3 regions of the Agrobacterium sp. 10T429 genome follow, and region 3 is predicted to be linked to each of the others. Evidence: riboswitches for the same ligand, from Rfam matches in the RefSeq annotation. Region 3 holds a riboswitch; each other region holds the start of a gene.
The links. Region 3 has a riboswitch for thiamine pyrophosphate ahead of thiC (phosphomethylpyrimidine synthase ThiC). Riboswitches for the same ligand answer to the same signal wherever they lie in the genome.

Region 1 (10,302 bases), 160 kb from region 3:
CCATGCCCTTATTTTCTTCGGCCAGGCGGTTCTTCAACCAGTCCTTCTCGGCCTGCGTCAGGAACTTCGCCTTTTCCGGCGTATCGTCCAGATAGAAGAAGGTAACGATACCGGCGATCACGGCGGGAATACCCGTCGCCAGGAACACCCATTCCCAGCCGGCATAACCGAGGAAACCATCGAGATCAAGCAGCATGCCGCCAAGCGGTGCGCCGATGGCATTGGCAAGCGCACTGAAGATCATGAACAAGCCGATCATGCGGCCGCGATAATCGCGCGGGAACCACAGCGTCATCAGGAACAGCACGCCCGGGAAGAAACCGGCCTCGCAAAGCCCGAGCAGGAAGCGCAGGATGTAGAACATCGTCGCATTCTGCGTGTAGGCAAGCGCAATGGTGACGGCACCCCAGGACACCAGAATGCGGGCGAACCATTTGCTGGCGCCGAAACGGTTGAGGAAAAGGTTGCTCGGAACCTCAAAGAGGAAATAGCCGATGAAGAACAGCGAAGCGCCAAGTCCGTAGGCATATTCGCTGAGGCTCAGCGCATCGACCATCTGCAGCTTGGCATAGCTGACATTCTGCCGGTCGATATAGGCGATGAGATAGAGAAGGCCAAGAAACGGCATCAGCCGCCAGGTGATCTTCGAGATTAGGGATTTTTCCGATACCATGTGCTTTTCCCTCCCTTCGATTGCTCGTCGAAATGCAAATGATAAGGGGACCCATCTATATGTGCGCCGCAAGATACGCAAGTTGCATTGCATCATGACCAATGCCGAAAAGGCTGCGAAACCGGCATTTTAAAGCCCTGAGTACATGGTGCGGCGCACATCAAAGCCGCCGGGTCACCGTTTTACGGTCTGCGTGCATTCATATTGCCGCGAAACCGGCAATCTGCTATGAAGACCGCCATGGGATCTAAATTCGGATGTCTCGCGCAGAATGTTTATGTGCTGCAGGACCACAAGCGTCTGCCGGCACGGTTTTTTGCGCGCATTTCCGGGGCGCTCAACAGCCGACTTAGGCTCGCCTGACAGCACCCGCTGTCCACCGCCTTACTGAACCCTGATTTTACCTTTCCATGACAAGGCATAGAGCCATGAGCGCACCCCGCACCTTATACGACAAGATCTGGGACGACCACGTCGTCAATCGTGACCCGGACGGAACCTGTCTTCTCTATATCGACCGTCACCTGGTCCATGAGGTGACGAGCCCGCAGGCCTTTGAAGGCCTGCGCATCGCCGGCCGTCCAGTCCATTCGCCCACCCGCACGCTTGCCGTCGTTGATCATAACGTGCCAACCACAGCCGACCGGCTGGAAGGCATCAAGAACGAGGAAAGCCGTATCCAGGTGGAAGCGCTTGCGCAGAATGCCAAGGATTTCGGTGTCGAATATTATTCCGAGCGCGACAAGCGTCAGGGCATCGTCCACATCGTTGGCCCGGAACAGGGCTTCACCCTGCCGGGCATGACGATTGTTTGCGGCGACAGCCACACCTCCACCCATGGTGCTTTCGGCGCGCTGGCGCACGGCATCGGCACGTCGGAAGTGGAGCATGTGCTGGCGACCCAGACGCTGATCCAGAAAAAGGCCAAGAACATGCTGGTGCGTGTCGATGGCAAGGTTCCGGAAGGCGTCACCGCCAAGGACATCATCCTCGCCATTATCGGTGAGATTGGCACAGCGGGCGGCACCGGCCATGTGATTGAATTTGCCGGTGAGGCAATCCGCTCGCTCTCCATGGAAGGCCGCATGACGGTTTGCAACATGACCATCGAGGGCGGCGCCCGTGCAGGTCTGATCGCGCCTGATGAGACCACCTTTGACTATATTAAGGACAAGCCGCGCGCGCCAAAGGGCGAGACGTTGGAACAGGCCATCGCCTACTGGAAAACGCTGAAATCCGATGAAGGCGCCCACTACGACAAGATCGTGGTGCTGGACGCCGCCAATCTGCCGCCGATCGTCTCCTGGGGCTCATCGCCTGAGGACGTGACGTCCGTGGAGGGTATCGTTCCCAATCCGGATGATATCGAGGAAGAAAACAAGCGTACTTCCAAGTGGCGTGCGCTGGATTATATGGGCTTGAAACCCGGTACACGCATCACCGATATCGCCATCGACCGCGTTTTCATCGGCTCCTGCACCAATGGCCGTATCGAGGATTTGCGCGCAGCGGCAAAGATCGTCGACGGCCGCAAGGTCGCGCCCACCGTCTCGGCCATGATCGTGCCCGGCTCCGGTCTCGTGAAGGAGCAGGCGGAAAAGGAAGGTCTGGACAAGATTTTCCTCGAAGCCGGTTTCGAATGGCGCGAACCGGGCTGCTCCATGTGCCTTGCCATGAATGACGACCGCCTGAAGCCTGGCGAACGTTGCGCCTCCACCTCGAACCGCAACTTCGAGGGCCGCCAGGGCTATAAGAGCCGCACCCACCTCGTCTCCCCCGCCATGGCAGCGGCGGCGGCCATCGCCGGTCATTTCGTCGATGTGCGCGAGTGGCGGTAATTATCTATAACGTCTGAAACGAAAAACCCCGGATCACAATCCGGGGTTTTTTGTTAGCATCTCATTCCGCAATGATCTTCACCCGCTGGCCGGGCTGAAGCGTGGCGGTGGCGCTCATCGCATTCATCATGCGGAACATGTCGAGCTTGCGGTCGGTCCCCATCATCCGTGCGGCAATCGTTGCCACGGTTTCACCGGGCTTGACCGTCACCACGCGCACGCGCAGAGGTTTTAACGATGCGATCTCCTGCGGCGTCATCTTGCGGAAACTCGTTCGCAACACGTTGGCGATGGAATCGAGCTGCGTGTTACCCTTCGGCACGGCCGTCAGGAAGCGGAATATCTGCTGACCAACACGGATGACGGTAACGTCAAAGTCCCATTTGTCCGCCGTCGCACGGGCTGTCGCAGCCTCCAGACCGTTGATCTGCGTTTCCTTCACGGTTTCCGGCATCAGGCCGGCAACCCAGCCGCTGGTAAGGTAATTGGCAAGAGTGGTCTGTTTCGGATCGGCCACGCCGTCGAAACGGATCGCCACATCGCCCGGACCCGTCGCAAGAACGGCCTCCACCTTGTTGTCGATGACGAAACCGTCCGGCACATCGAAACGAATACCGAGCGTTCCGTGCAGAAAGGTTTGGCCCCGGACATAACCCTCCTGCGGGCTGTCGCCGTAAAGCAGGCCGTCTATGCCATCCAGAAACCAGTCGCGACCCCGATCCCCGACCTGACCGTCCTGGCCGAAGGCGCGGGCATGCCGGCGTGCAAGCTCGATGCGCTGCGGCGTGTTGGGGTGGCTGGAAAGAAAGTCGAGGCTCTGGTCATTTTCGGGATCAGCCGAGGAGAAACGCGCATAGGCTGCCATGGAATCCAGAAACCGCGGCGATGCGAAGGGGTCGTAGCCGGCCTCACCCAACATTCGCACACCAATCACGTCCGCCTGCAATTCCTGCTGGCGCGAAAAAGCCGCAAGCCGCAGCTTACCGCGCGCAAGCGCCTGCTTGCCGGCGAGATCGCTCGACAGAACCTCGGCGACCACACGGCTTGCAATCACCTCCGCCTCTTCCCGGCGCTGGCGCTCGATGCCGTGGTTTGCGGTAACGTGGCCCATTTCATGCGAAAGCACGGCGGCCACTTCCGAGGCATCGTTGGCGAGAGCCAGAAGCCCGCGCGTCACGTAAAGATACCCCCCCGGCAGCGCAAAAGCGTTGATAGCAGGCGAGTTGAGGATGGTGATGCGATAGGATTGCTGCGGATTTTCCGAAACAGCCGTCAGCGCGCCGGCGATACGGGCGACAAGCCGCTCCGTCTTGGCATCACGATATTCGCCACCATAACTCGCCACAATACGCGGATGTTCGCGCGCACCCATCTGCGCACGGGGATCATTCTTCTGCACCTCTTCCACGGTCTGCGGATTGTCCGAAGGCCGCAAGGTGGACTGGTAGGCTGGGCTGAAGAGAGACTGACACGATGACAGGAATACGGCAGACGCCGTCAGCACGGAACACACGGCAGCCATCCTGCCCGAACGGCGAAGGCCTGAACGGGAGAAAAGCCTCCACTGCGCAGTCATGCTATTTCTCATTCTCTATGCCTGCCCCTAACGTTCCTGATCATCCGTTAATTGCAGACCAGAATAACAGATTCGCCCCAACGAGCCATGAATGTCGAAACGGTAAAAACGATCCATCAAGTCCGGAATATTCCTGAAGAACGCAATAATTCTCGTCTTTTCTCGGGCAACGACTTGAAACTGGCAAGTGCAAATTAACGCCATTGAAGTTATCTAAAGCGATTGCCAGCGGCACGCGTCGAAAATAAGGCGATCAGCCGTTCAGAAAACTGTCGACCGCCTTCACATTTTGTGTGGCGAAGAAATCTGCGGTCGAGCCCGCATAGACAACGCGGCCACGATCAAGAAAAACCACCCGCTGTGCCAGCTTTTTTATGTCGTCTGGATGGTGCGTAACAATAATCGCCGTATTTTTTGTTTCGGCATGCAAGTCGAGAAGCAGGGAGGTCATGCCCGCCCGCAGCCCCGGATCTAGCGCCGCGAAAGGCTCGTCCAGCAGCATGACAGGTTTTTTCCGGACCAGCGCACGCGCCAGCGCCGCCCTTTGCCTTTCCCCGCCGGAAAGCGTGCCCGGCAAACGTTTGTCAAAACCCGCAAGACCAACGCGTGTGAGCGCCACGTCGATCCTCTGCCTGTCTTCCTCCCCCAGCTTCAGCCCGGGGCTGATGCCGAGCGCGACATTGGTGAAGATATCGAGATGGGCGAAAAGATTATTATCCTGGAAGATCAAGGAGACCGGTCGTTCGGAAGGATCGAGCGCCTTCATGTCCCGCCCGCCGATCAGGACGCGCCCGGAATCGGGCAATTCAAAACCGGCGATGAGATTGAGGAGCGTCGACTTGCCAGAACCGGAGGCACCGACAACGGCGGTCATCTGGCCTTGCGGGAATGTACAGTCGAGATCGAAATCCTGCGTTCCGAGCCGCAGCCTGACCTTGTCCAGCCCCACGGCAAATTCGTCACCCGTCATATGCTCGCCCTTGCTGATTGGGATTGCCGTGAAACGCCGCCCGCGGCAAGCAGCAGGCAGACGACGCCAAGGATCAACGCGTATCCGGCGGCATCATTGGTGCGGTAGCTGCCCATATTGCTATAGACCAGCCATGGCAACGTGACGAAATTTTCCGATCCGAACAGGGCGACCGCCCCGAGATCACCGAGCGACAGAGCCATGGCAAAGGAAAACGCCATCAGCAGCGGCCGCCGCAGTACCGGCAGATCGGCGAACCGCAGCCGCGTCAGTCCCTGAAGCCCAAGGCTGGCGGAGAGCCGGGACGTGCGTAAAAAATGGCTGGTAAAGGCTGGCTCCAGCACCCGCATGGCAAGCGGCAACGCCATCAGCATGTTGATGAGTGCCACGAGAACGGGAGCATAAAAACTGACATCTCCAAAGGGCCGCAGCAACAGGAACCACCCGCTTCCCAGCACGACGGGCGGCACCAGCAGCACCAGCGATGACCCCGCCCCGAGCGTGGCGGACAAAAGGCGCAAGGGTTGAGCCGCGTGCCGTCTGGAACCCACGGCCTGTCGCGCACCGATGATCGCAAAGCAGCAGAGCACGACGAGAGTTGCGGAGAACGCAGCGATTGCAAAGCTGGTCGCCGCCGCACGCAGGAAGATCGGCGCTGACAAAAGACGCGGCAGATCGGCCCCCAAACCCGAGACGGTTATGGCAACAAGCGGCAGGCCGACCAGCAGAACCGCAAAAATGATTGCCGCTCCGTCCCACAGGCGCGCGCCAACACGCTTGCCGTCGAAACGGCGAACAGGGCGGCCAAGCGAGGCAATTTCCGCCTCGGGCGATGGCAAAAAGGCAAGAAGGCCGAGCAGAACTGCTGTGATTGCAATCTGCAAAACCGAAAGCGCGATTGCCCGTTCCGGATCGAAATCAAACCGCAACGCCTGATAGATTGCGACCTCAAGTGTCGTCGCCGCCGGTCCACCGCCCAGCAGAAGCACTAGCGTGAAGCTGGTGGCGCACAGCATGAAGACAAGCCCGGCAATACCGGGAACAAGCCGCGAGACGGCCGGCCACTCGATGAAGCGGAAAACCGAAACCGGCCCCATGCCAAGACTTGCCGCCATCCGCCAATATTCGCCCGGAATCCGCTCCAGCCCGGCTAGCATCAGCCGCACCGCAAGCGGCAGATTGAAAAACACATGGGCGACGAGAATGCCGGAAAGGCCGTAAATACTGAAGGGCTGCTCCGCACCGGCAAAAACAAGGGCAGTATTCAAAACACCCTGCCTGCCCCAGATCGTGATGATGCCAAAGGCACCAACGATGACCGGCAGCCCCATCGGCACAGCCATCAACCTGATAATCCAAATCCGCCCCGGAAAATCCTGTCTGCGGGAGAGCGCAAGCGCCATCGGCAGGCCGAGAACAATAGAAAGAACAGTGGACAACGTTGCCTGATAGAGCGTGAAGCGCAGGATTCGCAGCGTGTAGGCATCCACGATTCCGGCGGCGGATGTACCGGCATCGAACGACAGTAGTGCTGATACAGCAAGCGCCATGAACAGGAAAACGGCGGCAAACGCCGCCGTTCCGCCAATGATCGACCATCTGTAGTCGCGACGCAGCATCATGCGCGGGCGTGCCTCTTGCTCAGTTCATGCTCATGGCCGCAAGCCATTCGTCGATCCAGGCCTTGCGGTTCTTCGCCACCTCTTCCGGGTCCATCAGGAAGGTCTTCTGCGGTACGACGAGTTTGGAAAATGCCTCGGGCAGGGGCGTGGAAGTTGCCGCGACCGGCATCATCCAGTTGTTTTCCGGAATGGCATCCTGAAATCCTGATGTGAGCGTGAAAGCGAGGAACTGCTTCGCCAGCTCCTTGTGTGGCGCGTTTTTGAGAAGGCCGGAAACCTCGATCTGGATGTAGTGCCCCTCGGAAAAACCCGCGGCCTGATAGCGATCCGTCTTTTCCGAAACCATGTGATAGGCAGGCGACGTGGTGTAGGAGAGCACCATCGGCACCTCACCCTTGGTGAAAAGGCCATAGGATTCCGACCAGCCCGGCGTGACGGTGAGAATGCGCTTCCGGAGCTTCGCCCAGGCTTCCGGTGCCTTGTCGCCGTAAACGGACTTCACCCAGAGCAGCAGGCCAAGCCCCGGCGTGGAGGTGCGCGGGTCCTGAATGGCGATTTTCTGTGAAGGATCGCCGTCCACCAGATCTTTCAGGCTCGTCGGCGGATTTTTTATCGTCTGCGTGTCATAGACAACGGCGAAATGACCGTAGTCGTAAGGGACGAAAATATCGTCCTTGTAACCGCCCGGCACCTTGGCCGCCGATGCATCGATACCGCTGATATCGAAGAGGCCGGTCTGTTTCGCTTCCGCGACCAGATTGGTGTCGAGACCAACAACGACATCCGCCTTCGACGCCGCCCCTTCAAGCTTCAGGCGGTTAAGCAGCGCCACGCCATCCGCCACACCGACGAAATTGACCGTGCAATTGCACACCTTCTCGAAGGCCTCTTTCACCTTGGGGCCGGGACCCCATTCGGAAACGAAGCTTTCATAGGTATAGACGGTCAGTTCCTGTCTGTCCTGAGCAGTGGCAATACCGGGCAGAAACAACGAAACGGCAACGAGGGAATTCAGGAAAAGACGACGGCGCACGGGTATCTCCTCAAAAAACGAAAAGGGAAATAGCCGCTTGCCTTAAGCCGTCTAATCCCTCCGCCGGTATGAACCGGATCAGGTTCTTCGGGTTGGCAAGCCTCTCAGCCTTTTGCACGCAAGCACAAAAGACACCCCGTTAGATCAAGATGATGATGTAGTCCCGCTGTCTCTGATTGGCAAGATGGCTGCCGTCAGGCCTGCTGCACCATGTGCACCAGTTCCCAGACATGGCCGTCGGGATCCTGAAAACTACCGGCATACATGAAACCGTGATCCTGAACCGGTTTCCAGCTGCTGCCACCCGAGGCGAGCGCCGTTTCGATCATCCGGTCGATTTCCTCACGGCTTCCCGCTGTGAGACAGGTCAGGACCTCGGTGCTGCGTTTGGCGTCGGCGATATCGCCATTGATGAAATCGCGAAAACGCTCCTCCTGAAGAAGCATCACGAAAATGTTCTCCTCAACGATCATGCAGAGCGTGCGGTCATCCGAATATTCCGGATTGAAGGTGAAACCGAGAGCCGTGAAGAAGCTTCTCGATGTCTCGATATTCTTGACCGGCAGATTGACGAAGATCATGCGCATTTTCTGAACTCCTCCGAACCCGCACAGGAAACGGCAATTCCGCCTCCCTGTCAAAGGTGGATGAGACCTCAGTCAAGAAATCGCAACCAAGTCACCCTTCAATTTCCTCGCGCAGCATCTCCAGCTCCAGCCATTCCTCTTCCATGGCTTCGAGCTTTTCGCGCAGCTTCGTCATTTCCTGCGCCAGCGTATTGAAGGTAGCCGGGTCCTTGGTGAACAGATTGGGATCGGCCATGCGCTGCTCACGCTTGGCGATTTCGCCCTGCGCCTTCTCCATCTCCTTTGGAAGGTTTTCGAGCGCAAATTTTTGCTTGAAGGAAAGCTTGCCCTTGGCCTTTGAAGGCTCCTGCGACGCGGAGGCGGAAGGGGCGGTCTTTGCCTTTTCCTGCTTCTCCGCCTTGCGCTTTTCTTCCGCAGCACCCTTGCGTTGCGCCATCATGTCCGAATAGCCGCCGGCATATTCGATCCAGCGTCCGTCCGGCTGGTCCGGATTGGCGGGCGCGATTGTGGAGGTGACGGTACGGTCGAGGAAATCGCGGTCGTGGCTGACGAGAATGACCGTGCCGGAAAAGCCCGCAACGATCTCCTGCAACAGATCGAGCGTTTCGATATCGAGATCGTTGGTCGGCTCGTCAAGGATCAGCAGGTTGGTAGGCCGCGCCAGAATGCGCGCAAGAATAAGACGGGCGCGCTCACCACCGGAGAGGTTGCGGATGGGCGTGCGGGCCTGTTCCGGCTGGAACAGGAAGTCCTTCATGTAACCCGTCACATGTTTCAACTCGCCATTGACCAGCAAATTGTCGCCGCGACCGTCGGTGAGGTAATGAGCGAGCGTATCGTTTGGATTGAGATCTTCACGCTTCTGGTCAAGTGTCGCGATTTCCAGATTGGTGCCGAGCTTTACCGTGCCGCTATCGGGCTGAAGCTGGCCGGTCAGCATCTTCAAAAGCGTTGTCTTGCCGGCACCGTTCGGCCCGACGAGACCGATGCAATCACCGCGATGCACCCGCAGCGAAAACGGCGCGATGATCACGCGCTCGCCGTAAGACTTGGTGATTGCGTCTGCCTCGATGACCAGTTTGCCGGATTCCCGCACCTCCGCAGCCGTCGCCTGCACGCTGCCCTGCGGTCCCTTGTGGCCGCGATAGTCCGCACGCATTGCCTGAAGCTCGCCCACGCGGCGCATGTTGCGCTTGCGTCTCGCGGTCACGCCGTAACGCATCCAGTGTTCTTCACGCTCGATGGCCTTGCCGAGCTTGTGCTGCTCCAGCTCTTCCTCTTCCAGCACCTTGTCGCGCCATTCCTCGAAATGCGCAAAACCGCGATTGAGACGACGGGACTGGCCGCGATCCAGCCACACGGTCGAGGTCGAAACCTTCTCCAGAAAACGCCTGTCGTGCGAGATCAGCACCAGCGCGCTACGCGTCTGCTGCAACTCGCCTTCAAGCCATTCGATGGTGGGCAGGTCCAGATGGTTGGTCGGCTCGTCCAGCATCAGAATATCGGGTTCAGGCGCCATGACGCGGGCAAGGGCCGCACGCCGCGCTTCGCCGCCGGACAGGCTATCCGGATGTTCCTGTCCCGTCAGGCCCAGATGCTCGAGAATATAGGTAACGCGATAGGGATCGTCGCCAGGTCCCAGCCCCGCCTCGGCATAGGCCTGCACAGTGTCGTAACCGGCAAAATCCGGCGCCTGTTCCAGATAACGGATGGTGGCGGAGGGGTGACGGAAAACCTCGCCCGACTGCGCCTCGACCAGACCGGCGGCGATCTTCATCAGGGTCGACTTGCCCGAACCGTTGCGTCCGACAAGGCAGATGCGGTCGCCCGGCTCCACCTGAAGATTGGCGCCGTCGAGCAGCGGGGTCACGCCGAAGGTCAGCTTGATGTCATCGAGTTTCAAAATTGGGGGTGCCAAGGCGTCAGGCTCCGGTCAGATCATAAGGGCGGGCGAGCACGATGGCTTTTCCGCTTTTCAGCGAGAAATGCACAGGGCCGCCATT
Region 2 (10,302 bases), on a different contig from region 3:
AGGCGCGGTGAGTAGTTTTTTCGAGAAGACAATTACGCAGCGGAATATGCGGTTGCCCCTCTGTCCGGTAGGACAGAGGGGGGTAAGCCCCTCACTCTGCATGTCGATGTCACCCCCACCACCGATAAAAATGATGCACCGGTCCCCGACCGTCCCCGACGGCAAGCCCCCGACCAGCGTCAAGCGCCCCATTCAGATAGTCCTTCGCAAGACCAACCGCCTCACGCAATTCACAACTCTTGGCCAAATGAGCCGTAATCGCTGCCGCCAGCGTGCATCCTGTCCCATGGTCGTTTTTCGTGTCCACTCGCATAGCGGAAAGCGCCTGCACGGTGCCGTCTGCAAACAGATAATCCGTACTCTGTGGCCCGTCGCCATGGCCGCCCTTGATGAGCACGGCTTTCGCGCCCACCTTCAGGATCATCTCGGCCTGACGGGTGATCTCCGCCTCGGTGTCTGCAATCGGCAACCCGGTGAGAAGCGCTGCTTCAGGCAGGTTCGGCGTGACGATGGTGGCGAACGGCAGCAGGTCGCGCCGCAATGTCTCGATCGCATCCGCATGCAACAGACGGTCGCCGGAGGTCGCAACCATCACGGGGTCGAGCACCACCGGCTGGGGCTGCTGCCGAAGCCTTGCAGCTATGGCCGCGATGGTTTCGATCCGCGATACCATGCCGATCTTCACCGCATTGACGGCAAGATCGGAAAAAACCGCATCCATCTGCGCGACGATGGTGGCGACGGAAATATCCTCCACTGCCGTCACACCTTTGGTGTTCTGCGCGGTGATGGCGGTGATGACGCTGGCGGCATAGGCGCCGAGTGCCGAGAAAGTCTTGATGTCGGCCTGAATGCCCGCGCCGCCGCCGCTGTCTGAGCCGGCGATGGTCAATGCGATTGCTGTCATGAATGTCTCGCTTTCAGCGCTGCATCGACTGCCGCGCGGAAGTCCCTGGTTGTGCTGGCAATATCGTTTGCGCGGAAGATTGCAGAAATGACGGCGACACCATCCGCACCGGCGGCGATGACGTTCGGCACCCGGGCAAGATCGATACCGGCGATGGCGCCCACCGGCATGCCCGGCCGCAATTCGCGGAGCAGAGTGCGGAGCGTCGTAAAGCCGTCAAGGCCGACAGGCTTGTCTGGATTGACCTTGGAAACGGTTTCGAACACGCCACCAATGCAGGCGTAATCGGCGGGCATGGAGGCCGCCCGCTCGGCATCGGCGCGGTTCTTGACGGTAAGGCCGATGATCGCCTTATCTCCAAGGATGCGTCTGGCGGTTTTGGCATCCATATCATCGGCGCCGAGATGCACCCCGTCCGCGCCAGAGGCGAGCGCCACATCCACCCGGTCGTTGATGACCAGCGGCACGCCCGTGCCGGCAATGGCTTCGCGAATAGCGAGGGCGTTTTCGATCATCTCCCGCGTGGAGGCGTGTTTGTCGCGATATTGCAGAATGGTCGCGCCGTTGAGTGCGGCCGCCAGAGCAAGCTCGCCCAAGGGCGCAACATCGCCGAGGCTCGCATCGACCAAAGCGTTGAGACGGTAATCAACCTTGTTCATGCTCAATCCTCGCATGGTTTATTATGTCTTCGCCGGAAATTTCTGAAAGCACATCCAGAAATGCCGGCTCGAATGTGCCGGGGCCTTTGGCGTTTTTCGCTGCCAGTTCGGCTGCGACACCCGTGATGGCGAGGGCGGCGGCGGCGGCCGTCAGTGCGTCTTTTTCCACCGCCATGAAGGCGGCGATGACGCCACCCGATAGGCAACCCGTGCCTGTCACCTTCGCCATCCACGGGTGACCGTTGACGATTCTGACGCTCCTTGTGGCGTCGCGCAGGTTATCGACAGGTCCGGTCTCTATCCTGATGGCGTTCGGAACAGCACCGATCAGGCTCATCTCAGCGCTGTTGCCGCGCACGATGGTGGGTCCAAGCGAGATCAGGTCACGCGCGAACGCCAGTCGCGATGGCGAATAGTCGCAATGCACGGGGTCCAGAATCCACGGCTTGCCAGCCGCGCGGGCGATCTCGACGGCAAATCGAATGACTTTTCGCCGGTCGGCGTCGAGCGTGCCGAGATTGATCGTCACCGCATCGGCTTTCGTGACGAAAGCACCGATTTCTTCGAGTGAGGTTGTCATCGAGGGTATGCCGCCGACAACGGTAATGCCGTCCGCGGTGAATTTCTGTACCACGGTGTTCATCAGGCAATGCACGCGCGGGCGCGTCTGCCTTACCCTTTCGAGGATCTCTGCGGCCTTCGCCGCAGTCGGAAAACTGTTTGCCATGGTCATTGCAACTCCACGGCAATGTCTTCCACCGCCGGCGCCTGCTTGATCAGTTGCATGTCTTGCATGAAGGTGCCGAAGCGTGTGTAGCGGGCGCGATCGAGTGCGGCTGGACGTTTGGCGAAACGCGGCAGCGTATCGAAAAACGCCTGTTTGTTCAGCGCGTCGTCAAGGTTCGGATAGGCCTTGATGAAAAGCTGCCAGGATTCTTGCGGGTGGTTGGTGATGAAAATCGCGGCCTGCTCAACGGCCGAGAGAAAACGCGGCAGGCGGCTGTCTTTCACGAGATCACGATGGGTGACGAAGATGAGCTCGTCATAGGCGGGCACGCCATGTTCCTCGGGGAAGAACGAGCGGCCTTCGTGGCCTTCAAGCTTCATCTGCGTCAGTTCGAAATTACGGAAACCGCCAAGCGTGGCATCGACCTTGCCGGCGATCAGGGATGGCGAGAGTGAGAAATTGACGTTGACCAGTTCAACATCGTCCTTTGTCAGTCCCTCCTTCTCCAGCATGCGCTTCAGCATCGCATCCTCGAAACCGGAAACCGAGAAGCCGACCTTCTTGCCTTTCAGGTCCTTCAGGCTCTTGATCGGCCCGTCGGCCAGAACGGTGACGGTGTTCAGCGGGGTTTCGACCAGCGTGCCGAAACGGACGAGCGGCAGCCCTGCATCGTGGTCGAGATAGAGGTTCGGCTGGTAGTGTACACCGATATCGGCCTGTTTTGCCGAGACAAGACGCGGCACGGCGGATGGGTCCGCAGGCGGAACCAGCTCAACGTCCAGCCCGGCATCTGCGAACAGGCCGCGTTCCTTGGCAATCACCATCGGTGCATGGTCCGGGTTCACGAACCATTCCAGCAACACGGTAAGCTTGTCGGCCGCCTGCGATTGCACAGGCGAAAGCACGCTTGCTGCCGCGACGACGAGGGAAAGAAGAGTTCGTTTCATGGTGCCGAAAGTCTCCGCAAATGTTTGAAAGGAATGAGATGGTCTGTTTCTTTGGCCCAGGGGGCGAGGTTGGCCGTTGCCCGGTCGACGACAAGCCGCAGCAGCACCGCCATGACGGCGAGAATGGTCATGGCGGCGAACATTGTGTCGGTCTGCATGCGGGCATTGGACTGGATCATGACAAAACCGAGCCCGGCGGAGGCGCCCACCCATTCGCCAATGACCGCGCCGAGCGGGGCGAGCGGAGCTGCGACCCTCAGCCCGGAAATGAGTGAGGGAAGCGCCAGCGGCACACGCAGCCGGGTGAGGATTTGCCAGTGGCTCGCCTCCGTCAGCGAGGCGGCATCGAGGATTGTCCGATCCGTGCGATTGAGGCCGTCGGTGAAGGCTGAAGCGACGGGGAAAAAGATGATGATCGCCGTCATGACAACTTTCGAGGCCATGCCGAAACCGAACCAGAGTACGAGAATGGGGGCCAGCACGAAGACCGGAAATGCCTGCAACACGAGAACCATGGGCCAGACGAGGCGGCCAAAACGCGGGACGGCGGCAATCGTAAAGGCAACGAGAATGCCGGCGGCAATGCCAGCCGCAAGCCCGACAGCCATTTCACCTGATGTCACCATGGCCTGTCCGAACAGGAAGGCTGGCTGGCGCAGGAGTGCTGCGGCAACATCGGCGGGCGAGGGCAGGATGTAGCGGGGCGGTGCAAACAGCCAGATGCCCAGCTGCCAGACAATCAGAATAAGGACGACGCCCTTCAGCGCATGGGAGGCACGCATCGGCCGGGGCTCAGACGCAGCCGTACCGTATACGAAGGGAAGGATGTTTCATCATCATCGTTCGGTCTCCAGCTGTGGCGATCACGGAGATCCGGGCAAAGCGGAGAAGAGAAAGGGCAGTACCGCAAACGCGCTACAGTTTCCGTTCCTACGCCGGCATGACCCGGATCAGGTTCAAGGGTCCGGCTCATCGCCATCTCAGCACCGTCTGGTGCTCCCCTCGGAAGAGACTGTTTTGCTAGGAGGGTTTTGAAGTAATGTCAACGTTGAAAGTTAACGAGAATATTGGCGCATTTGCCGCGAACATATTAGTTGTTGATTATATTAAGTTTATCAAAAATTAGTTATTTATTGAAACCGCTTTTCAATTCCGCTGTATTAGCTTCAGCTCCCAGATTGGTTGGGGGCGAACTTGAAAAACTTCTGGCGAGAGAAATCTGGAAATTTTGGCATTCTGACCGCGCTGCTCATGGTGCCTCTGTGCGGGGCTGCCGGTGTGGCGCTCGATATTACGCGCGGCATGTCGGTCAAAGCCGATCTGCAGCAGGCGGCGGATTCCGCGGCTCTGGCGGCAGTCGCCGATATGTCCGCAAGTGTTCAGGCGGCAAAGAAGATGTCGGGGGACGGTGTCATTCCCGTCGGCAATGAAGAAGCCCGGGCATTCTTCGATGGCAATCAGCGCGGCGACGCGGACTACACCATTACCTCTGTCGATGTTTCGGTGATCAAGCACGGCAATGTGGTCGAGTCGTCCGTCAGCTTCAAGGCGTCGGTCAGCACGACCCTCTCAGGGCTTCTGGGGAAGGATTTCGTTTCGGTTGGCGGCACGGCCACGGCCAAATACGAAACGGAAACCTTCAGCGATTTCTATCTTCTGCTTGATAATACGCCCTCCATGGGAGTGGGCGCGACACCCACGGATGTTGCCACCCTGGTTGCGAACACTGGCGATAAATGCGCTTTTGCCTGTCACATCGTGAAGGACGGCGTGGCAGACCCGAACAGCTATTACTTCAAGGCCAAGAAACTCGGGGTTACAACGCGTATCGACGTGGTTGCCAAGGCAACCGCCAGCCTGATGGACACGGCAAAGTCCACGCGCAAAAGCAGCAATCAATATCGCATGGCCGTCTATACCTTTGGGGAACGGGCGGAAGATACCAAGCTGCTTGAGGTCGTTTCGCTAACCTCGGATCTCGACGCAGCAAAGAAAAAAGCTGGTGAAATCAACCTGATGTCAATCCCCTATCAGGGATACAACAACGACCAGCAAACAGATTTCGACCGGGCACTGATCCAGATTGGAGATAAGGTCGGCAGTTCGGGCACGGGCGCAAGCTCGGCAAATCCGGATAAGGTTATTTTCTTTGTTTCAGACGGGGTGGGCGACAGTTACAAGCCGTCCTCCTGTACGAAAAAACTGACAGGAGGCCGCTGTCAGGAGCCGATCGACATCAAAGACTGTACGAAACTGAAGGAAAAGGGTTTTCGTATCGCGGTGCTTTATACCACCTATCTGCCGCTGCCGACGAATGACTGGTATAATAGCTGGATCAAGCCCTTTCAGGCGGAAATCGGCTCACGCATGCAGAGCTGCGCTTCCCCGGGTCTGTACTTCGAAGTCAGCCCGTCCCAGGGCATCAGCGACGCGATGACGGTACTGTTCAAGAAAGCCATTACATCACCACGCCTGACGGGCTGATGGCCGTTTAGCGAGGCCTGTTAGAGCATCGGTTGAACGCCGCAATATTTGCGGCGTTTTTTGGAAATGGCCGGAAGGTGATGCTTCAAGCGATATTGCGAAGCTGTTCAAATAACGCAGTAAAGGGCGTTTCAGCGCGGTAGAACACAGCCGGCTGGCCTATCGGAGCCTCCACGGTGATCTCGTGCCCGCCAAAATACCGCGCGCCACTCCAAAGATGCATCCATTCCCCATCGCCCGGAAGGTAAAGCGTGCGCTGCGTCTCCCCCGCCTTCCAAACTGGTGCGACCAGCATGTCGGCCCCATAGAGATAGCTGTCCTGAATGGCATAGGTCTGCCGGTCGTTCTCGTGATGCAGGAAAAGCGGGCGCTGTACCGGCAGGCCGGTTTTGGCCGCTTCAGTGGAAAGCGATTTCAGATAGGGGGCGAGTGCGACATAGATCGCCGTCATGCGGGCAAAATGGCCAAGAACCGTCTCGTCCTGATCGATCTGGAGATTGTCGCGCGGGCGATTGCCCTCATGGGTGCGCATGACAGGAGTAAAGGCTGCCATCTCCGTCCAGCGCATGATGAGTTCCGGGGTTCTGACATTGCCGAACAGGCTGGTATAACCGCCAATATCGGAATGGTGATAGGCATTGCCGAGAAGACCGGAGGACAGCGCACCGCATATGACGGTGACGAGACCGTCATGGCGGGAGAAATCGACAGACTGGTCGCCGCCCCACAGCAGCGGGCAGTGGGCTTGCACACCGGTAAAGCCCGCCCGCATGAAGAACAGCGCTTCGCCGGTTTTGCCGCGGCTTTCAACGGCCTTGGCGTTGACCTCTGCCCAGAGCGTCGGCCAGGCATTGTGCATCAGCTTGGCGTCGATGCCGTTCGATAGCGTGATGTCGATCGGCAGATATTCGCCGAAATCGGCCATCCAGCCGGAAAGGCCGAAATCAAGCATGTTCTTGCCGATGATCTCTTCGGAAAACCACTCGGCTGCGGCCGGATTGGTGAAATCGACCACGCCACAATCGAACTCGCCGAAATCCACGAGCGCCGTCTTGCCGTCCGCGCCGGTGGCGAAATAACCGGCCGCCAACGCCTCCGGAAAAAGCGGGCCGTCGACGCAGAGATAGGGGTTCACGTATCCCAGAAAACGAATGCCCTGATCGGCAAGCTCGGCGATCTTCTGACGCAAATGCGGATAACGCGCCTCATTGGCCTGCCAGTCCCAGAAGAGCCGGGCGCCGAAGGATGTCTGGCGAAGCCCCACCCAGTCCTCGCACCACAGGCCGGAGACCTTGGTTCCGGCAGCGCGGATTTTTTCCAGCCGGGCGAAGGAGTTGCCGCCATCCTTTAACCCGATGATCGCGCCGCCATAGACCCACTCCGGCAGTTCCGGCTGGCGTCCGAACCGCAGCGAGAGGGCGGAAACGATATCGGTGAAACGATCGCCGGTGAAAAACTCGATCCTCTCGGGGATCGCCCATATCTCGACTTCGTGGAAATCTTCGTCGCGGAAATCGAAGACCGAATAGGCGCTGGTTTCCACATGCAGCGCATATTTGCGCGACGACAGATAGGTCGGCTGCGGGTAATTGGTGTTGTAATAATCGCCACCCGCCTTGCCGCTGACGTCAGCCTTGAAGGTGATTTCAGCGGTCTTGTCGCGGCCGACACCGGGTTCGGAGGTCCAGAGCGGAAAGCGGCGGCCGCGCATGTCGAAATAGGACATCTGTTCGCCACCGCCCCAGACATGTTCGTCTTCATCTGCGATGATCCGCAGCCACAGCCGATTGATGGTTTCATCCAGCGCCGTGACCCTGATGGCATTTCCATCCAGCGCCAGATGAAGGCGTGCGGCCTGCCCGGGTGCGGAAGACAGCGTAACGCTGTCGCCACTGACTTCGGCGTGGCGCAGCGCAGTTCGTTCGATGACATAGTCCTCGATATCGAAATTGCCGCGATACATATCCATCCGCTCCTTGCCCAAACCGGCGAAGAAAGCCGGGTTCTCAGGCGAATGAGAAAGAATGGTGTGGCTGCCAATCGCAAGCGTGAAGCCGTCTTTGGTCTTTTCGAATTGCATGACTATACCTGTTTAACCCTTAAGACCGCCGGCGGTGAGACCGGAGACGACGCGTTCCTGAAAGATGACGATCAGGATCGCAACCGGGACGATGCCGACCACCAGCGCCGCCGAGATGACGGGCCAGGGGAAAGCGAACTCACCCTGGTAAAGCTGGATGCCGACCGGCAGCGTGCGCAGTGCCGGATTGGAATTGAAGGAAAGCGCCAGCAGGAATTCGTCCCAGGCGTTCACGAAAGCGAGAATACCGGCGGTGAAGACGCCTGGCGCGCATAGCGGCACGACAACCTTGAACAGCGCGCCGATGCGGGTGCAGCCATCAATCATGGCGGCGTTTTCCAGATCGCGCGGGATGCTTTCGAAGAAGGACACCAGCATCAGCGTGCAGACCGGCAGGGAGAGCACGGTGTAAGGCAGTATAAGAGCGGTCCAGCTATTGAGCAGGTTGAGCGCACGCATGATCTCGAACAGAGGCACCAGCAGCGTTACCAGCGGGAATGTGGAAACGGCGATGATGAGCGAGAGGATCAGCGCCCGGTACTTGAGATCGAGCCGCGCCAGCGCATAGGCTGCCAGCACCGAAATCAGAATTGTGAGTGCCGTGGAAAGCAGCGCGACCATGAAGCTGTTGAACAGGAAGAGGTGCAACGGCTGGTCGGAAAAGGCCTGCATGTAATTGGCAAGCGTCGGCGCATGCGGAAACCATGTGATCGGTTTCACCGTCAGTTCCGCTTCGGTTTTCAGCGAGGTGAACAGGATCCATATTGCCGGAAACAGGCCGTTGACCAGCAATATGGAGGCCGCAATGAAGCGCAGCGGCTTGCCGGAGAAGAAGGAGGACAGACCGGAGGAGGTCGCAACGGTGCTCATGGGATCAGTCCTTCGTCCTGATAATGCGGAGATAAACGGCGGTGACGCACATGGAGAGCGCAAACATCATGACCGCCAGTGCCGAACCGTAACCGAGATCGAGGAAGGAAACGGTGTTCTGGTGAATGTACATGGCGAGCGTCGTGGTTGATGTGCCGGGGCCGCCGCCGGTCATCATGTATGGAATATCAAAGGTCTGCAGCGCCGTAATCGTACGGAAGATGAGAGCAACGACGATCGAGGGCTTTAGGAGCGGCAGCGTGATCTCGAAGAACTGCCTGAGCTTGCCGGCGCCATCCACATCGGCGGCTTCATAAAGCGAGCGCGGAATGGTTTGCAGCCCTGCAAGGATCATCAGTGCCATGAAGGAGGAGGTCTTCCAGATGATGGTCAGGCAGATGGCCGCAAAGGCCCAGTTCGGGGAGTTGAACCAGATGATGCCTTCAAAGCCCAGCCGGTTCAGCACATCGTTGACCACGCCGTATTCGTAGTGGAAAAACCACGCGAAGATGAGGCCGGCGAACGACAGAGGCAGCGCCCAGGGGATGAGCAGCGACAGGCGCATCGGCCATTGCATCGAAAACGGCAGGTTTGCGAGGAGCGCAAGGCCCAGGCCCATGAACAGCGCTCCCGGCACCGTTATCAGCGTTATCAGCACCGTATTCCAGGTCGTTTCCCAGAAAATCGGGTCATCGAGCATCGCCGTGTAGTTTTCAAAGCCGATGAATTCCGCCGGCAGGCCCGATGTCAGCGAAAGGCTGAAAAACGAGGTGTAGACGAGACGCGCCACCGGATAAACGATGATAAGCGAAAGAAGAATGGCTGCAGGCGCCAGCAAAAGCACGGCAAGCGACCGGTCACCGAGATCGAGCCACCGCGTCCAGCGCGGCTGCGGTTTCTCGTCCACCCTGACCATTGTTCTCTCCGGCATCGTCACGTCTGCCACTCCCGCAACTGAATTCACGTCATCGTCTCCCGATCAGACCGGTTAAGTCCCGGCCCGTTTATCGCGCCGTTCAGGCGATTTTCACTGGTTCGGCCAAACGGGCCGGCAACGGCATGTCCTGCATGCCGCCCCCGGCCACAGGGCTTAGCGCAATACGCGGCGCAGACGGCTTTCCATCTGCTTTGCGCCGTCTTCCGGCGACATCACGCCCGCAAGCACGCCATTGACGGTGGTGCGGATCGTTTCGCTGACCTCGTTGTAACGCGGTGTGACCGGACGGGCCTTTGCCGTTTCAACAACCGGAAGAGCATCCGCAAACCAAGGGATGGACTTGGTCACATCAGCATCCTTGTAGAGCGAGGCATAGGTGGGCAGCAGCGCGGCATTGATGGCCATGAACTTCGAAACATCCTGGCTGGACAGATATTCCACCAGTTTCTTGGCTTCGTCCTGCTGCTTGGAATAGGCGGAAACGCCGAATTCCCAGCCGCCGAGGCACGTCGTCTGCTCTCCGCCCTTGACGGCCGGCAACCGGGCGACGCCAACCTTGTCGTTCACTTGGGATTCCTTGCCCTGAAAATGGGTCCAGGCGTAGGACCAGTTGACGGCGAAGAGAACCTTGCCCGCCTGGAATTCCTTGCGCGTGTCGTCGGTCGCAACTTCGGAAATGTTCTTCTTGGAA
Region 3 (10,302 bases):
CCTGCCTCTTCCCGTGAACGAACCAAAAGCGCAGTCCTTCCGGGCAGTGAAGGAAGCCTATTACGAGGCGGGCGCACAGATCGCTCATTTCGCCGGTGAACGCTTCTGATCAACAGGCCGAAAGCCGCCGGTCGTGGCGGCTTTTTTAAACGGCATCGATATATTCTTGAAAATATAATGATTGCCCTATAGGCCTATCGATATATTCATCAGGATATCTCGAGCCGGGGGAACACACCATGAGACTCTTACGACGCACCTTCTTCAAAACCATCGCCGCAGCAACATCCTTCTGGGTGGCGGCATCCTTTGCGGTGGTTCCCGCCCATGCCGCCGAAAAAGTCACGGTGTTTGCTGCCGCGAGCATGAAAAACGCACTTGATGCGATCAATGCCGAATGGGCGAAGGAAAGCGGCAATGAAGCGACCGTGTCCTACGCCGCAAGCTCCGCACTCGCCAAACAGATCGAGCAGGGTGCACCGGCGGATATCTTCATTTCCGCCGACCTCGCCTGGATGGATTATGTTGCCGAAAAGAAGCTGATCGACGTCGAAAGCCGCTCCAATCTTGTTGGCAACCGCATCGTTCTCGTCGCCCCGGCCGACAAGGCCAAGCCGGTCGATATCAAAAAGGACTTCGATCTCGCCGGACTGGTGGGCGATGGCCGACTGGCCATGGGCGCGGTCGATTCCGTTCCGGCGGGTAAATACGGCAAGGCTGCGCTGGAAAAACTCGGCGTCTGGTCATCCGTGGAAAAGAAAGTCGCCGGCGCGGAAAGCGTGCGCGCAGCGCTGCTGCTCGTGTCGCGCGGCGAAGCGCCCTATGGCATCGTCTACCAGACCGATGCGGCCGCCGATCCGGGCGTGAAGATCGTCGGCACCTTCCCGGAAGACAGCCATCCGCCGATCATCTACCCCGTCACCATTCTCTCGGAAGCAAAATCTCCGGCGGCAAAATCCTATCTGGATTTCCTGAAGTCCGCCAAAGCTACGCCCTTCTTCGAAAAGCAAGGCTTTACCGTTTTGAAATAAACTGCGTCTCGCGGCCCGATCCCGTATGGGACCGCGAGAGATGACGATTGTAGGATATGGCTTTGCATTGGTGGACACTCAGCCCTGAAGAATGGACGGCGATCAGGCTCAGCCTGTGGGTGTCCTCCATCGCCATGTTCGCCAGCCTGCCCTTCGGCATTGCGGTTGCCGTCGCGCTGGCGCGCGGGCGCTTCTGGGGCAAGTCGCTGCTCAACGGCATCGTCCACCTGCCGCTCATTCTACCGCCCGTCGTCACCGGCTTTCTGCTGCTCGTCCTCTTCGGCCGCAGGGGCGCTATCGGCCAGTTTCTAGACAGCTGGTTCGGCATCGTCTTTTCCTTTCGCTGGACGGGGGCGGCGCTCGCATGCGCCGTCATGGCGTTTCCGCTGATGGTGCGCTCCATCCGCCTCTCTATCGAAGCGGTGGACAGCAAGCTGGAAGAGGCGGCCGGAACCCTGGGTGCAAGCCCCCTGTGGGTGTTCCTCACCGTCACGCTTCCCCTGATCCTGCCCGGCATCATCGCGGGCATGATACTCGCTTTCGCCAAGGCAATGGGCGAATTCGGGGCGACCATCACCTTCGTTTCCAATATTCCCGGCGAAACCCAGACGCTGTCCGCTGCCATCTACACTTTCACGCAGGTTCCGGGCGGCGATGCAGGCGCATTGCGGCTGACCATCGTTTCCGTCGTGATTTCCCTGTCGGCCTTGCTCGTCTCCGAGTTTCTGGCCCGCATCATCGGCAAACGGGTGAGCATGGAATGACGCTTTCTGTCTCCACCCGCCACCGCCTCGGCTCCTTCGAACTCAACGCGTCATTCACCTCTGATGGCGGCGTCACGGCGCTTTTCGGACGCTCCGGCTCCGGTAAAACGTCGATGATCCGCATCATCGCAGGTCTGCTGCGGCCAGATAGTGGTCAGGTATCGCTCGATGGCGAAGTGCTGGCCGATAGCGGAAAGCGCCTGTTCCTGCCGGCGCACAGGCGCCATTTTGGTTATGTTTTTCAGGACGCGCGGCTGTTTCCTCATCTCAGCGTTGCCCAGAACCTGAACTACGGCAAATGGTTCGCTACGGAAAAATCTGAGCGGGCGAATGAAAACCGCATTATCGACATGCTTGGCATCGGCCATCTTCTCCAGCGTCGTCCGAACAAGCTTTCCGGCGGTGAAAAACAACGGGTCGCCATCGGCCGCGCACTCCTGTCATCGCCCAGACTACTGTTGATGGACGAACCTCTCGCCTCACTGGACGAGGAACGAAAGGCCGAGATCATCCCTTATCTGGAACGGCTGCGCGACGAAACGAAAATCCCGATCGTCTATGTCAGCCACTCCATCCAGGAAGTCGCCCGCCTTGCCGACCGCATAGTTGTTATGAAGGACGGCAAGGTGGAGGCACAGGGAAAAGCGGCCGACGTGCTGTCACGGTCGGATTTCAGCGCACATCTTGAGCGACGAGAAGCAGGCAGCATCCTTTCGGGACACATCGAAAGCTTCGATGAAACGCACGGGCTTGCTGCCGTAAGGCTCTGCTCGTCGCTCCTGCAGGTTCCAGCAAAAGGAGGAACACCCCGCACCCCGGCACGCGTGCTGATACCAGCGCGTGACGTCATGCTTGCCACGGCAAAACCCGAAGGCCTGAGCGCACTTAACATCCTCGAAGGCCATATTGCCGGTATCTCCGCCAGCGAAGATGGCATGGTAACCGTTCAGGTGGATTGCGGCGGCGATATTATCCAGTCGCGCATCACCGATCTGTCGCGCGAACGTCTCCAGCTGGAACCCGGGAAACCGGTACATGCGATCATAAAGTCGGCGGCTCTCGATCCGTATTAGTGATGGCGGCATCCGGATTGCGGTTGGCCTCAAGCCAGTCGATATCCTTGCGCAGGGCCTCGTTCATCCGCTTTTCCATGCTGCGATACCGTTCAAGCAATTCGGCACCGAATGCCGTCAGCGCCGCTCCACCACCCTGCTTGCCGCCCCGCTGGGATTCGATCACCGGCTGCCTGAACATATGGTTCAGCGCATCCACAAGCAGCCATGCACGACGGTAGGACATGTCCATCGCTCGCCCGGCGGCCGATATTGAGCCGGTCTCGACAATCAGCGCCATCAACTCGATCTTACCGTGGCCGAGACGATCTCCGGGCGGAAAATCGATGCGGAGAACGGGCTTCAGTGGCTGATGTATATTGCTCATCGGCTAGAAACCCCGGCCATGAAGATCGCGATAGGCTTTCTGCGCACCGTGCTGCGGCAGAGCCGTCGCCTCGTAAACACCGCGCGCCACCGCGCGCGCCATAACGATGGTAGCGAGATGGCAGAGTTCCGCGAAATGAGCGCCGCCCTCAAGCGGCTTCTCACCGGTCGCAGCCGAAAACATGGTGTCGCCGTCGCTCGGCAGATGGGCGGGCAGCACGGCGCGCGCCAGCCCGTCATGCGCCATGATGGAAAGGCGGTGCGTCTGCGCTTTGGTAAGGACGGCATCGGTGACCACGGCGCCGATGGTCGTCGCGGTGAGGTTGACGCCCTTGAGACGAAGCGCGGTATGATCCGGTTCGAAACGATCAGGAAAACCGCAGTCGCCGAACTCGCCCTGCTCTTCAAAAGGCGCAGACCAGAAATGGCGGCTGGTGCCAACGGTTGCCGAGCCAAGCGCATTGACGGCGACGATGGCCGCCACCTTGTAACCGCCGGAACTGACAGCGCTTGCCGAACCAAGACCGCCCTTGAGGGTGGCGGTGGTCGCCCCCGTTCCCGCGCCGACTGTTCCAAGCCCGAAGGGCTCCGCACGCGCCGCCCTGAAAGCCGCATAGCCCATCTCGCGATAGGGCGAATGCAGCCCCCACTCCTTGTTGCCACCATTCAGCAGATCCATGAGGATCGCCTGCGGCACAATGGGAACACGGGTGGAACCGACTTGCAGGCCACGGCCGATCTCGCGCAGACCGGCCTGAACACCACCCGCCGCATCCAGCCCGAAGGCCGAACCGCCTGAAAGTACGAAGGCATCCACGGTTTCCACCGTCATCGCCGGGTCCAGCAGGCCGGTATCACGACCACCGGGCGCCCCGCCAAGAACCGAACCGGAGGCGATTACGGGTTTTTCGAAAACGATTGCGGTGACGCCGGAGCCGAGTGCAAGATCGGTGACATTGCCGACCAAAATCCCATTGATATCCGTCAGAAGATTATTGCGTGCCGCCATGCCGTTCCCCTTTTCTCCCGGTATCCCGCCGCCACGGGGCACTGTCAACGCAAAAGGTGAATCAGGAAAATACCGCCGTGCCAATCACCGGTGTCGAGGGAATGGCCATATCTCTCGGCTCCAGCGGCCCCGCCACAAAAGCCTGATGCCCTGCCTCAATGGCGCGGGCGAAAGCTTGCGCCATGCCGACCGGGTCACCCGCCCCCGCGACCGCCGTGTTGAGCAGAACGGCATCGTAACCAAGCTCCATCACCGTCACCGCATGTGACGGCCGGCCGATACCGGCATCGACGATCAGCGGCACATCCGGAAAACGCGCCCGCATGGATTTCAGCGCCATCAGATTAAGCGGCCCCATGGCGCTGCCGATCGGCGCGCACCAGGGCATCAGCACCTTGCAACCCGCATCCAGGAGCTTTTCCGCCACGACAAGATCATCAGTCGTATACGGAAAGACTTCGAAACCATCGTCGCAGAGAATTTTCGCCGCTTCGACGAGCGCAAAGACATCAGGCTGCAAGGTGTCGTGATGGCCGATGACCTCCAGCTTGATCCAGTTGGTGTGAAAAACCTCACGCGCCATCTTCGCCGTCAGCACCGCTTCCTTCACGGTATGGCAGCCAGCCGTATTGGGCAGAATGTAACGATCCAGCTCGCGGATCAGCTCGAAAAACTGGCCACCCTTCTTGCCGCCTGCCGTTTCCCGACGCAGCGAAATCGTCAGAATATCCGTGTTGCTGGCCCGCACTGCATCGGCAAGCACGGCGGGAGACGGATAACGCGCCGTGCCGAGCAGGAGGCGCGACGAGACCTCACGGCCATAAAGCGTCAGCATGGCCTCAACCTCCCTGCATCGGCGAGAGGATTTCGACACGGTCGAACGCCTTCAATCGATAATCGGCGCGCTCTTCCGAATGCACCAGATCGCCATTGACCGCCGTCGCCAGCCACTCGCCTTCATAATCGAGGCTGGTGAGTAACCCGGCCAGCGTCTCGGTGGCGAGATCAAGCTCGTCGCCATTCACCAGAAGTTTCATGATCCTGTTCCTTTCCAGAGATATCTTGGCAGACGATTTCAGCCGCCTGCCGCGCCATCGCCGGCGACAGCAGGAAGCCATGCCGGTGGGCGCCGTTGATGAAGACGGTCCGGCCGTCCTGCTTAACTTTCGGCAGATTGTTGGGATAGGCGGGGCGCACGCCCGTTCCGGTCTCGATGATTTCCGCTTCGCCGAAGGCCGGATGTACGGCATAGGCGGCGTTCAGAAACTCCATCATCGAGCGCGCTGAAATGGCTCCGGCATCCTCTGTCTCGATCATCGTCGCCCCCACCATGAAGCGACCCGGCTCACGCGGCACAATATAAAGCGGAATGCGCGGATGTAAGAGCCGGACGGCGCGCGACAGGGAAACCTCTGACGTGGCGAGATAGAGCATTTCTCCCCGCACGCCGCGAAGATTGGCAATCTCGCCCACCGCCGCAGCGCCGGTGCAATCCACCACCCGATCGAACGGCTGCTCATCCACCGGAATACCCATATGAAACCGCACGCCCAAGCCGCAAAGCCGCGTATGCAGCGATTTGAGCGCAAGGCGCGGATCGAGATGCCCCTCGCCCGTGAAATAAAGCCCGGAGCGAAACCGCCCGGCAAGGTCAGGCTCCAGAGCGGCGATTTCACCCTCATCCACCCACTGGTATCCAGTTGTTCTGCATGCGAAACGCGAAAGCTCGGCTTTGTCGCGGGCGGGCGCGACGACCAGCGTGCCGTGTCTGATGACAAGGCCGGGGGTCGCCTCATCCCACCAGTCGAGAGCCGCCTGGCCGAGCGTTAGTATCGCCTCGTCCGCACTTTCACGCTCGCACCAGGGCGCCAGCATTCCGCCCGCATAAAAGGATGCGCCGCGCGAGGCTTCAGCATTGCGCTCTGAAACCTCCACGGTTGCGCCGCGCCGCGCCAGTTCGAAGGCCGCCGTCAGACCGGCGACCCCCGTTCCCTTAACAAGAACACGCATGCTACTGGCCGTCTGCCGGGGTCGCGAGCGGCATGTAAAGCTCGCCACCTTCCTTGAAGCGCGCGGCCATGGCCTCCAGCCCTTCCTTCTGCGCCTCGGCGCGGATGTCGTGGGAAATCCGCATCGAGCAGAATTTCGGCCCGCACATGGAGCAGAAATGCGCGACCTTGTGCGCCTCCTTCGGCAGGGTCTCGTCATGGAAGGAGCGCGCCGTGTCCGGATCCAGCGACAGGTTGAACTGGTCTTCCCAACGGAACTCGAACCTTGCACGCGACAGCGCATCGTCCCGCACCTGTGCTGCCGGATGGCCCTTGGCGAGATCGGCCGCGTGAGCCGCGATCTTGTAGGTGATGACACCGACCTTCACGTCGTTACGATCAGGCAGACCGAGATGTTCCTTCGGCGTGACATAGCAGAGCATCGCCGTGCCAAACCAGCCGATCATCGCTGCCCCGATGCCGGAAGTGATGTGGTCGTAACCGGGGGCGATATCGGTCGTTAGCGGCCCAAGCGTATAAAACGGCGCCTCACCGCAGGTCTTCAACTGCTTGTCCATGTTCTCCTTGATCTTGTGCATCGGCACATGGCCGGGGCCCTCGATCATGACCTGGCAATCCTTCGCCCATGCGATCTGTGTCAACTCACCGAGCGTCTCCAGCTCGGCAAATTGCGCGGCGTCGTTGGCGTCGGCAATCGAACCGGGCCGCAACCCGTCACCCAGCGAGAAGGAAACATCATAGGCACGGCAGATGTCGCAGATCTCGTCGAAATGCTCGTAGAGGAAGCTTTCCTTGTGATGATGCAAACACCACTTGGCCATAATCGACCCGCCGCGTGAGACGATACCGGTGACACGGTTGACGGTAAGCGGAATGTAATGCAGCCGAACACCGGCATGGATGGTGAAATAATCCACGCCTTGCTCCGCCTGTTCGATCAACGTATCGCGGAACACTTCCCAGTTCAGGTCCTCGGCAATGCCGTTGACCTTCTCCAGCGCCTGGTAAAGCGGCACCGTGCCGATCGGTACCGGCGAATTGCGGATGATCCATTCGCGGATGTTGTGGATGTTGCGCCCGGTCGAAAGGTCCATGACGGTATCGGCACCCCAGCGGATCGCCCAGACCATCTTCTCCACCTCTTCGGCCATGGAGGAGGTGACGGCGGAATTGCCGATATTGGCGTTGATCTTGACCAGAAAATTACGGCCGATGATCATCGGCTCAAGCTCGGGGTGATTGATGTTGGCCGGGATGATGGCGCGACCCGATGCGACTTCCTGACGGACGAACTCCGGCGTCACATAATCAGGTATCTGCGCACCGAAACTCTCCCCATCACGAGCCAGATTCTCCTTCGACGCTTCGCGCCCCAGATTTTCGCGGATGGCGATGAACTCCATTTCTGGCGTGATGATGCCTGCCCGCGCATAGGCAAGCTGCGTTACGGCTTTTCCTTCCGTGGCCCTCAGCGGCTGGTGGCGCACGGCAAATTCAGGCGTCAGGCGCTCGCCAGTGGCAAAGCCGTTATCCTCCGGTTTGACGTGCCGACCGTCGTAAGCCGCGACATCGCCGCGCGCTACAACCCAGTCGTGACGCAGGCGCGGCAGACCCTTTTCGATCAGAACGTTATGCAATGGATCGGTATAGGGGCCTGAGGAATCATAGACCGTGACCGGCGGTTCTCCCGCCGTCGGGTGGACGGCGATTTCGCGCATCGGCACGCGAATATGCGGATGCAAAATTCCGGTTTTGTGGATTTTCGTGGAGGCGGGATGCGGCCCGGTTGTGACGACAAGCGGGATATTCTTGGCAACGATATTCATCATGAGGCTCCAAAGTTTGACAGTGGAGACCCAGTTCGAGCCGGAATGATGGAAAATACCGACGCATCGGCAGCGCAAGTTACACGCAATCCGACCTTCGGTCTTTGCACCGTCCCTACGCCAGTATGAACTGGATCAGGTTCAACGGGTCACTGCGCATAAAAGCAGAATCTCAGCCCCTTGACGGGACACCCCTGGTGAATGGACACAAGAGAAAACACCGCCCGACATTTGTCAAGGGTGCTGCTGATGGCTGGCAAAGGTGGACGAACAACAAAAGCGCCGTTAGTGGTAATTAACCTAACGGTTTAGGCGAATATTATCGTTTTCAAATTAACGATAAGCACAAACCATCCTGATGTTAAATTCATGGGAGATAAGTCGGAATGAATGCGACTATTCGTGAAATACTGGCAAAATTCGGCCAGCTTCCTACCCCCGTCGATACGATTGAAAACGAAGCAGATCTTTATGCGGCAGGTCTTTCTTCCTTTGCATCGGTGCAATTGATGCTGGGTATCGAGGAAGCTTTCGATATCGAATTCCCCGACAACCTCTTGAACCGCAAGTCCTTTGCCAGCATCAAGGCCATTGAAGACACCGTTAAGCTCATTCTGGATGGTAAAGAGGCAGCCTGATGAATGTGACCGTTGCGCCGCAGGATGAAACGCTGTCCGCGCGCGCAAGCCGCGTCGCAGCAATTGCCGCCAAACACGCGGACGAGGTGGACGTCACCGGTCGCTTCCCGGAGGAAGCCGTCAAGGCGCTGAGACAAGAGCGCCTTCTCGGCATTCAGGTCCCGTCCTCTCTTGGTGGCGAAGGCGCATCCATACAGCAAATCGCCGATATCTGCGCCCGGCTTGGCCAGGCCTGTTCGGCAACCGCGATGATTTTCGCCATGCACCACATCAAGGCATCGAGCCTTGTGGAACACGGCGAGACAAGCCCATGGCATGCGGGCTTCATGAGCCGCATTGCAAGCGAACAGCTTCTGCTCGCCTCGGCCACGACCGAAGGCGGAATCGGCGGCAATCTGCGCAATTCCATCTGCGCGATTGAGGTCGAAGGAGACATCTGCCGGCTGGAGAAGGACGCCACCGTCATTTCCTACGGCAGCAATGCGGATGCCATCCTCATCACCTCGCGCGCCCACAAGGATGCCGCCCCGGCCGATCAGGTGATGACCGTCTTCCTGAAAGATCAGTACAGGCTCGAGAAGACCCATGTCTGGGACACACTCGGCATGCGCGGCACCTGTTCGGACGGTTTCCTGTTCCGCGGCGAGGCGCCGGCGGTGCAGATATTCCCAAAACCCTTTGCGGAAATCGCCGCGCAATCCATGCTTGCAAGCTCGCATCTTCTGTGGAGCGCCGTTTGGTATGGCATCGCGTCGGATGCGATGCTGCGCGCGCAATCCTTCGTCAGGACGGCTGCACGCAAGTCGCCCGGTGTCACACCGCCAGGCGCTATCCACATTGCCGAAATTTCCACGAAATTGCAGGTGGTCAAATCCAACGTCATTGCGGGCGTAAAGGCTTACGAAGACACCAAGAGCGACCCGGACAAGCTGATGTCCATGGCGTTCGCGGTTGCCATGAACAATGTGAAGATCTGTTCTTCGGAAACCATTCTGGAGATCATCGACCAAGCGATGCTGGTCTGCGGCATCATGGGCTACAAGAACGGTACGCCCTACAGCCTTGGCCGACACCTGCGCGACGCGCATTCCGCGCGCCTGATGATTTCCAACGACCGTATTCTCGGCAATTCCGCCAATCTCCTGCTGGTTCACAAGCAGGACACCAGCCTCTTGGGATAAGACCATGGATATGCAAACATCGTTTCTCGATCGACTGTTCGAAGAAGGCCTGCTGATTGAAACGGGTGTCGATGGTCTTTACGGACGCAGCGGCCAGTTCGAGGATGTCATTGCCGCATTCGAACGCCTGATCGACCGCACCGGCGGCCCGGACAGTGCAGAGGCGATCCGCTTCCCGCCCGGCATCAACCGCGCCTATTTCGAAAAGAGCGGTTACATGAAAAGCTTCCCGCAGCTTGCGGGCACGGTGCATTCCTTCTGCGGTTGCGAACTTGACCATGTCAGCCTTCTCAAATCCATGGATGAGGGCGGCGACTGGACAAAGGACCAGAAAGCAACCGATATCGTGCTGACGCCGGCCGCTTGCTACCCTCTTTATCCGACCATCGCCAAGCGCGGCGCATT

Region 1: another riboswitch for thiamine pyrophosphate. It lies ahead of thiB (thiamine ABC transporter substrate binding subunit); the one in region 3 lies ahead of thiC (phosphomethylpyrimidine synthase ThiC).
Region 2: another riboswitch for thiamine pyrophosphate. It lies ahead of AC1DCP_RS09990 (ABC transporter permease); the one in region 3 lies ahead of thiC (phosphomethylpyrimidine synthase ThiC).

What each region holds. Positions count from the first base shown of each region.
Region 1 is NZ_JBFTGV010000004.1:195,589-205,890, reverse strand. It holds gene AC1DCP_RS12265 (MFS transporter) at 1-673, opposite strand, end outside; gene leuC (3-isopropylmalate dehydratase large subunit) at 1,102-2,511, shown strand; gene AC1DCP_RS12255 (M48 family metalloprotease) at 2,573-4,033, opposite strand; gene AC1DCP_RS12250 (thiamine ABC transporter ATP-binding protein) at 4,341-5,057, opposite strand; gene thiP (thiamine/thiamine pyrophosphate ABC transporter permease ThiP) at 5,054-6,679, opposite strand; gene thiB (thiamine ABC transporter substrate binding subunit) at 6,699-7,712, opposite strand; TPP riboswitch at 7,751-7,861, opposite strand; gene AC1DCP_RS12235 (VOC family protein) at 7,907-8,299, opposite strand; gene AC1DCP_RS12230 (ABC-F family ATP-binding cassette domain-containing protein) at 8,391-10,217, opposite strand; gene AC1DCP_RS12225 (thiamine diphosphokinase) at 10,222-10,302, opposite strand, start outside.
Region 2 is NZ_JBFTGV010000003.1:128,559-138,860, reverse strand. It holds gene AC1DCP_RS10015 (Lrp/AsnC family transcriptional regulator) at 1-11, shown strand, start outside; gene thiD (bifunctional hydroxymethylpyrimidine kinase/phosphomethylpyrimidine kinase) at 110-907, opposite strand; gene thiE (thiamine phosphate synthase) at 904-1,566, opposite strand; gene AC1DCP_RS10000 (hydroxyethylthiazole kinase) at 1,553-2,293, opposite strand; gene AC1DCP_RS09995 (ABC transporter substrate-binding protein) at 2,296-3,240, opposite strand; gene AC1DCP_RS09990 (ABC transporter permease) at 3,237-4,022, opposite strand; TPP riboswitch at 4,151-4,253, opposite strand; gene AC1DCP_RS09985 (TadE/TadG family type IV pilus assembly protein) at 4,435-5,724, shown strand; gene AC1DCP_RS09980 (alpha-glucosidase) at 5,810-7,804, opposite strand; gene AC1DCP_RS09975 (carbohydrate ABC transporter permease) at 7,817-8,674, opposite strand; gene AC1DCP_RS09970 (carbohydrate ABC transporter permease) at 8,679-9,590, opposite strand; gene AC1DCP_RS09965 (ABC transporter substrate-binding protein) at 9,765-10,302, opposite strand, start outside.
Region 3 is NZ_JBFTGV010000004.1:355,224-365,525, reverse strand. It holds gene AC1DCP_RS12995 (NAD(P)/FAD-dependent oxidoreductase) at 1-109, shown strand, start outside; gene modA (molybdate ABC transporter substrate-binding protein) at 240-1,031, shown strand; gene modB (molybdate ABC transporter permease subunit) at 1,088-1,795, shown strand; gene modC (molybdenum ABC transporter ATP-binding protein) at 1,792-2,868, shown strand; gene AC1DCP_RS12975 (winged helix-turn-helix domain-containing protein) at 2,837-3,235, opposite strand; gene AC1DCP_RS12970 (P1 family peptidase) at 3,239-4,243, opposite strand; gene AC1DCP_RS12965 (thiazole synthase) at 4,305-5,078, opposite strand; gene thiS (sulfur carrier protein ThiS) at 5,083-5,280, opposite strand; gene thiO (glycine oxidase ThiO) at 5,249-6,253, opposite strand; gene thiC (phosphomethylpyrimidine synthase ThiC) at 6,255-8,078, opposite strand; TPP riboswitch at 8,173-8,284, opposite strand; gene AC1DCP_RS12945 (acyl carrier protein) at 8,465-8,716, shown strand; gene AC1DCP_RS12940 (acyl-CoA dehydrogenase family protein) at 8,716-9,897, shown strand; gene AC1DCP_RS12935 (amino acid--[acyl-carrier-protein] ligase) at 9,902-10,302, shown strand, end outside.